DNA from 3 places in the Motilibacter rhizosphaerae genome. Region 1 is predicted to be linked to each of the others. Evidence: riboswitches for the same ligand, from Rfam matches in the RefSeq annotation. Region 1 holds a riboswitch; each other region holds the start of a gene.
What was found. Region 1 has a riboswitch for S-adenosylmethionine ahead of EV189_RS08385 (glutathione S-transferase C-terminal domain-containing protein). Riboswitches for the same ligand answer to the same signal wherever they lie in the genome.
Positions count from the first base shown of each region.

Region 2: it holds a riboswitch for S-adenosylmethionine, as region 1 does, so the genes downstream of both, EV189_RS09290 (aminotransferase class V-fold PLP-dependent enzyme) here and EV189_RS08385 (glutathione S-transferase C-terminal domain-containing protein) in region 1, are expected to answer to the same signal.
Region 3: it holds a riboswitch for S-adenosylmethionine, as region 1 does, so the genes downstream of both, thrC (threonine synthase) here and EV189_RS08385 (glutathione S-transferase C-terminal domain-containing protein) in region 1, are expected to answer to the same signal.

Region 1 is NZ_SGXD01000002.1:620,939-623,193, reverse strand. Features, by position in the region: gene EV189_RS08390 (amino acid ABC transporter permease) at 1-449, opposite strand, end outside; SAM riboswitch class IV at 676-780, shown strand; gene EV189_RS08385 (glutathione S-transferase C-terminal domain-containing protein) at 832-1,713, shown strand; gene EV189_RS08380 (LLM class flavin-dependent oxidoreductase) at 1,710-2,255, shown strand, end outside.
Region 2 is NZ_SGXD01000002.1:813,099-815,353, reverse strand. Features, by position in the region: gene hpxZ (oxalurate catabolism protein HpxZ) at 1-398, opposite strand, end outside; gene biuH (biuret amidohydrolase) at 395-1,081, opposite strand; SAM riboswitch class IV at 1,214-1,328, shown strand; gene EV189_RS09290 (aminotransferase class V-fold PLP-dependent enzyme) at 1,370-2,255, shown strand, end outside.
Region 3 is NZ_SGXD01000003.1:868,942-871,196, reverse strand. Features, by position in the region: gene EV189_RS14770 (peptidoglycan-binding protein) at 1-547, shown strand, start outside; SAM riboswitch class I at 623-755, shown strand; gene thrC (threonine synthase) at 769-2,019, shown strand; gene EV189_RS14760 (MoaD/ThiS family protein) at 2,016-2,255, shown strand, end outside.

The sequences.
Region 1 (2,255 bases):
AAGTTGAAGACGAGGAGCAGCAGCACGAGCATCGGCACCGAGCGGAAGATCCACACGTAGACCCACGACGCGCCCTGCAGCAGCGGTACGCCCGAGAGCCGGGCGAGGGCCAGCAGCACGCCGAGCGCGCCCCCGAGGACCGCGCTCAGGGCGGTCACCTCGAGGGTGATCCGCAGACCGTCGAGCACGACGGGGTCGACGAACCAGTCGCCGACGACCGTCCACTGGAAGGCGCGGTTGGTGACGAGGCCGTGCACCAGCTGCGCCACCACCACCAGCGTCACCGCGGTCGCGGCCCAGCGGCCGGGGCGGCGCGCGGGCAGCGGGCGGCCGGGGAGGAGCCCGTCGGTGGGGTCGCTGCCGTGGGCGGCGCCCTGCTCGGCTGCCTTCGGGAGCGGGGCCGGGACCGGTGGCGCAGTGCCGGTCTCGGGCGTCTGCGTGGCGCTCATGCGGGATCTCCAGGGCGAGGGGGAGCGCGAGCCGGGGACGCGGGCGTGCGTCCTGCCGAGCCGCGGGGACGGGACCCGCGGTGCCGGGGCGTTTCCCGCAGGTCGTCTGGCGAGGACCGTACGCGGCTTCCGGCCCCCCGGCCGACCGGTTCGAGGACCTGTCCACGATGTGGAACGGGGCGATAGAACGGTTGCCGCTACGAGGATCTCGACGCATGCTCGGAGTCGTCACGAGCGCCAGCGACAAGCCCCGGCTAGCTGGCCGGCAACCCTCCGACCGCGGCGGGGTGCCCCGGGTGAGGACACGGCCGCACCGCGGCAAGCGCGGGTCCGGGCTCCCCTCGTGGGGCTCGGCCTCGTGCTCCCCGACGACAGGAGACGCATGAGCATGGCGACCTGCGCCAGCCCCGTGGACGTGGGGGAGCACGGCACCTACGCGGTGCACCGCGACCCCGGAGACACGCGCCCGGTGTACCGCTTCACCGACCGCATCACGGCGGACGGGGCGAGCGGCTACCCCGCCGTCGGTGGGCGCTACCACGTCTACGCCGGCTGGTTCTGCCCGTGGTCCCAGCGGGTCACGCTGGAGCTGGCGCTCAACGGTCTGGCCGAGGTCGTCTCCGTGTCCTTCGTCGACGACGAGCGCGACGGCCGCGGCTGGGCGTTCCGCGAGACGCACGGGCCGGACCCTGTCAACGGCTTCGCCCTGCTGCGCGAGGCGTACGACCGCACCGAGCCGGGCTTCGACGGGCTCGTCTCCGTCCCGACGCTGTGGGACCGCGTCACCGGCCGCGTGGTGAGCAACGACTTCCGCCTGCTCGGCATCGACCTCGCCACGCAGTTCGGCGCGACGGCTGGCACCTACCCCGAGCACCTGCGCGACGAGATCGAGGCGCTGGACGCGCAGCTGGGCCCCGACGTCAACCAGGGCATCAGCGTGGCAGGGGGCGACGGCCCGGGCGCCCCGCAGGCGCGGGAGCGCCTGCTCGCGCGCTTCGCCGAGCTCGAGGAGCGCCTGTCCGGCAGCAGGTTCCTGCTCGGCGACCAGCTCACCGAGGCCGATGTCCGGCTGTGGGTCTCCGTGGTCCGCTACGACGCCGAGCACAACGTGGGCGGCCGCATCGGCCCGGCGCTGCCGCACTGGCCCGCCCTCTGGCGCTGGGGGCGCGAGCTGTACGCGCTCCCCGCCTTCCGCTCCACCACCCGCTTCGCCTCGTTCACCGGGCCCGGTGCGGTCCAGCTCGAGTGGGAGGGCGAGCGATGAGCCAGCTCCACCTCGCCGTCGGCCTCGAGGGCGCCGGCTGGCACCCCGCGGCCTGGCGCGACCCGGCCGCCGCGCCACACGACCTGCTGTCGGCGGCGTACTGGACCGAGCTGGTCGCGGTGGCCGAGCGCGGGCTGCTCGACCTCGTCACGATCGAGGACGGGCTGGCCCTGCAGTCCGAGCGCGACGACGCGCCGGACGGCCGCACCGACCGGGTCCGCGGCCGGCTCGACGCCGTGCTGACCGCCGCACGCGTGGCGCCGACCACGCGGCACATCGGCCTCGTGCCGAGCGCCACCGTCACGCACACCGAGCCCTTCCACCTGAGCAAGGCCGTCGCCACGCTCGACTACGTCAGCACCGGTCGCGCGGGCCTGCGCGTGCAGGCCTCCCTGCGGCCCTTCGAGGCCCGCCACTTCGGGCGTCGCGAGGTCTCCTTCGTGCCGCGCCAGGGCGTCGACATCGCGGGCGATCCGCTCGTGGTCGACCTGCTCGGCGAGGTGGTCGACTACGTCGAGGTCCTGCGCCGGCTCTGGGACAGC
Region 2 (2,255 bases), 190 kb from region 1:
GGCTGCACGGAGACGTGCGCGGCGACCACCTGCCAGGTGCCGGCGAGCTTCACCCACGTCTGGCTCTGCCGGCCGACGGCCCCGGGCTGCGACGCGTAGCGGAACTCCGTGCTCACCACCGCGTACGCCGTGCCGAAGGTCGCGACGACCGTCGGCCCGAGGCGCCGGTCCCGGCCGACGGGGGTGGCGCCCGTCCGCCAGCGCTCGATCTCCGCCGCGCCGTAGAGCCGCTCGGCCACGCCGTAGCGGACGCAGGACGGGCTGTCCCAGAAGGCCGCGGTCATCGCGGGCACGTCGTGGTCGACGAGCGCCTGCTCGTACGCCGTGAACGCCGCCCGGACCTCGGCGACGACGTCCGGGCGGTCGAGCTCGAGCTGCTCCGTGGCGCCGGCGGTCACCGCGCCTCCAGCGCCTTGAGGAACGCCTCGGAGGTCGCTACAGCGCCGAAGACACCGCCCTGCATCTTGACCATCTGCAGTGCTGCCAGGTGGTTCTCGTACGCCGTGGCTCCCGTGCAGTCCTCGAGGACCAGGCACTCGTAGCCGCGGTCGTTGGCCTCGCGCATGGTCGTGTGGACGCAGACGTCGGTCGTGATGCCGGTGAGCACGAGGTGGCTGATCCCGCGGGTGCGCAGCACGAGGTCGAGGTCGGTCGCGTAGAACGCGCCCTTGCCGGGCTTGTCGATGACCACCTCGCCGGCGACGGGGGCGACCTCCGGGACGATCTCCCAGCCCGGCTCGCCGCGGACGAGGATGCGGCCCTGGGGGCCGGGGTCGCCGATGCCGGCGCCGATGCTCCTGCTGCGCCACAGCTTGTTCGGCGGGCAGTCGGAGAGGTCGGGCCGGTGCCCCTCGCGCGTGTGGACGACGAGCATCCCGGCGGCGCGGGCACCGGCGAGCACCGCGGCCGTAGGGCCCAGTCCGACGCGGGTCAGGCCGAGGTCGTAGCCCATCGCGTCGACGTAGCCGCCGTCGCCGCAGAAGTCGACCTGCCAGTCGATGCAGAGCAGGGCGGTGCGGGCCGGGTCGACGTCACCGTCGTAGGGCCAGGTGTAGGGGTCGGCGACGACCTGTGCGCTCATGGGGGCGGACGCTAGGGGTGCCGCGTTTCCGGGAGGTGCGGACGGCGTGAACGCGAGTGGCGGCGTGCTCGCTGCTCCGTCCGGGTGATCCCCCTTGCGCGACCCGCGGGCGGCTGTGACAGACTGCACGCAGGTCACGAGTGCCAGCGTTCAGCCCCGGCTTGCTGGTCGGCAACCCTCCTCCGCGGCGGGGTGCTCCGGGTGACGACCTGGCCGGTCGCGCAGTGCGGCTCGGCAAGCGCGGACCCGCCGAGTCGTCCTCCGGGTCCCCGGACCTGGAGAAGTCCCGTGACGCTGCTCCTCGACGCCCCCACCACCGGCACCGTCGTCCCCGGCACCCCGCTCCCCGTCGTCGGCGCCGGCCGCCTCGTGCCCGTCGCGGCGGGCACCACCGCGTACGCCGACCTCGACGTCGCCGCCTCCGCCCCCGCGCTCGTCGCGGTGCAGGAGACGGTGACCCGCGCCCAGGAGTGGTACGCCAGCGTCCACCGCGGCGCCGGCTTCGCCAGCCAGGTGAGCACCGAGCTGCTCGAGCAGTCGCGCGAGCGGATCGCGGCCTTCCTCGGGTGCCGCCCTGGCGACGAGGTCGTCCTCACCCGCAACACCACCGACGCGTTCTCCCTGCTCGCGCACTGCCTGCCCGCCGACGTGACCGTCGTCAGCTTCGCGAGCGAGCACCACGCCAACCTGCTCTCCTGGCGCGAGCGCGGCGACCACGTCCTGCTCCCGGTGCCGGCCGGCCCCGAGGAGGCCGTGCTCGCCCTCGACGCCGCGCTGGACGCGCTGCCCGGACGCGTGCTCGTCTCGGTCACGGGCGCGAGCAACGTCACCGGCGAGGTGTGGCCGCTGGCCGAGCTCGTCCGCGTCGCGCAGGCGCACGGCGCGCGGGTCGCCGTCGACGCCGCGCAGCTCGTGCCGCACCGCCGCTTCGACCTCGCCGCGCTGGGCGCGGACTGGGTGGCGTTCTCGGGGCACAAGCTCTACGCGCCGTACGGCTCGGGCGTGCTCGCGGGCCGCGCGGACTGGCTGGACGAGGCCGCGCCGTACCTCCCGGGCGGCGGCGCCGTCCGCTCGGTGAGCACCACCGACCAGGTGTGGGCGACCGGCCCGGCGCGGCACGAGGGCGGCACGCCCAACGTGCTCGGCGCGGTCGCGATCGCCGCCGCCTGCCGCG
Region 3 (2,255 bases), on a different contig from region 1:
GAACCGCGCCGTGCTGCTCGGCGCGGTGCGGGCGCTGCAGGAGGCGGGCTTCGGCGTCGGGTTCTACTCGTACGCGTACGGCTGGCGGGAGATCACCGGCGGCATGCGCTCCGAGCTGCCGGTGTGGGCCACCGCCGGGCGCCGCGGCCGCGCGGGCGCGCTCGCGATGTGCCACCAGGCCTCGTTCTCCGGCGGTCCGGTCGTGCTGACCCAGTGGTACGACGACGTCCGCGACTCCGACGCGCTCTGCCCGACGCTCGCCCGTCCGGTCAGCGTCGAGAGCGACGACCTGCGGACGTACGCCGGGCTCGTCCTCAAGCGCGGCTCGCACGGCCCGGCCGTCGCGGCGCTGCGGCGGCGGCTCGGGATCGCCCCGGCACCGCAGTTCAGCCGGGCGACGGCCCTGGCCGTGCGTCGGTTCCAGCGCGCCCACCACCTCGCGGTCGACGGGGTCGTCGGCCCCGTGACGTGGCGGGCGCTCGGCGTCGCGCCGCTGCCGGTCCGCGTGCCGGGCCCGGTGTGGGACCGGTGGTTCGGCACGCCCTGACGGTGCCCGCGAGCATCGTCTATCCTGGTCCGTGCCGACTGCTCCACCGGGCAGGACGGCACCACAACTGAACACCGCTCATCCAGAGGGGCAGAGGGAACGGCCCGTTGAAGCCCCGGCAACCCTCCACGACGTCTCGTCCTCACGAGGCCCGTCGTGGAGTAGGTGCCAACTCCGGCCTGCGGAAAGACCGCAGGGAAGATGAGGAGAGGCCTCGCACCATGACGCTCCTGAGCTCTGACTCCGTCACCTCCTTCGGCCCCGCCGTCGCCCTCGCCTGCCGCGAGTGCGGCACGCGCACCGAGCTCGGCCCCCACTACGCCTGCCTCGAGTGCTTCGGCCCGCTCGAGGTCGTCTACGACGTCCCGCGCGTGACCCGCGAGCAGATCGCCGCCGGCCCGCAGTCGCTGTGGCGCTACAAGGACTTCCTCCCCGTGCCGGCCGACGTCGCCTCCCAGCCCGGTCTGCGGCCCGGCTGGACCAAGCTTGTCAAGGCCGACAACCTGGCGCGCGAGCTCGGCATCCGCTCGCTGTGGGTGAAGGACGACTCGGGCAACCCCACGCACTCGTTCAAGGACCGCGTCGTCGCCGTCGCGCTCTCGGCCGCCCGCCAGCTCGGCTTCACGACGATCGGCTGCGCCTCCACCGGCAACCTCGCCAACGCGGTGGCCGCCGCCGCAGCGCGCGCCGGGCTGCGCTCGGTCGTCTTCGTCCCGAGCGACCTCGAGGCCGGCAAGACCGTCACCACCGCGGTCTACGGCGGCACGCTGGTGGCCGTCGAGGGCAGCTACGACGACGTCAACCGCCTCTGCAGCGAGGTCGCGGCCGACCAGCCGTGGGGCTTCGTCAACATCAACCTGCGGCCCTACTACGCCGAGGGCTCGAAGACCGTCGGCTTCGAGGTCGCCGAGCAGCTCGGCTGGCACCTCCCGGAGCAGGTCGTCGCCCCCGTCGCGTCCGGCTCGCTGCTCACCAAGGTCGACAAGGCGTTCAAGGAGCTCGGCGCGGCCGGGCTCGTCGAGGCCACGCCGTACAAGGTCTTCGGGGCGCAGGCCACGGGCTGCTCGCCGGTCTCGCAGGCCTACCGCGACGGCACCGACGTGGTCCGCCCCGTCCGGCCCAAGACCATCGCGAAGTCCCTCGCGATCGGCAACCCGGCCGACGGCCCGTACGCCCTCGACGTCGTGCGCCGCACCGGCGGCGCGATCGCCGACGTGAGCGACGAGGAGGTCGTGGAGGGCATCCGCCTGCTCGCGCGCACCGAGGGCATCTTCGCCGAGACCGCAGGCGGCGTGACCGTCGCCGTGACCCGCAAGCTGCTCGCCGCAGGGCTGCTCGACCCCGACGCCGAGACCGTCATCCTCAACACCGGTGACGGGCTGAAGACCCTCGACGCCGTCGCGCCCGTCGTCGGCCCGAGCGCCACCATCCCCCCGTCCTACGACGCGTTCCAGAAGGCAGGGCTCGCATGAGCGTCAGCGTCCGCATCCCGACGATCCTCCGGACCTACACCGGTGGCGCCGCCGAGGTGACCGCAGAGCCGGGCGACGAGGCGACCCTCGCCGACCTGCTCGAGGCGCTGGAGACGAGCTACCCCGGGATCCGCGGGCGGGTCCTCGACGACGGCGGCGCGCTGCGCCGCTTCGTCAACGTCTACGTCGGCGACGAGGACGTCCGCTTCTCCGAGGGCCTCGCCACCCCGACGCCG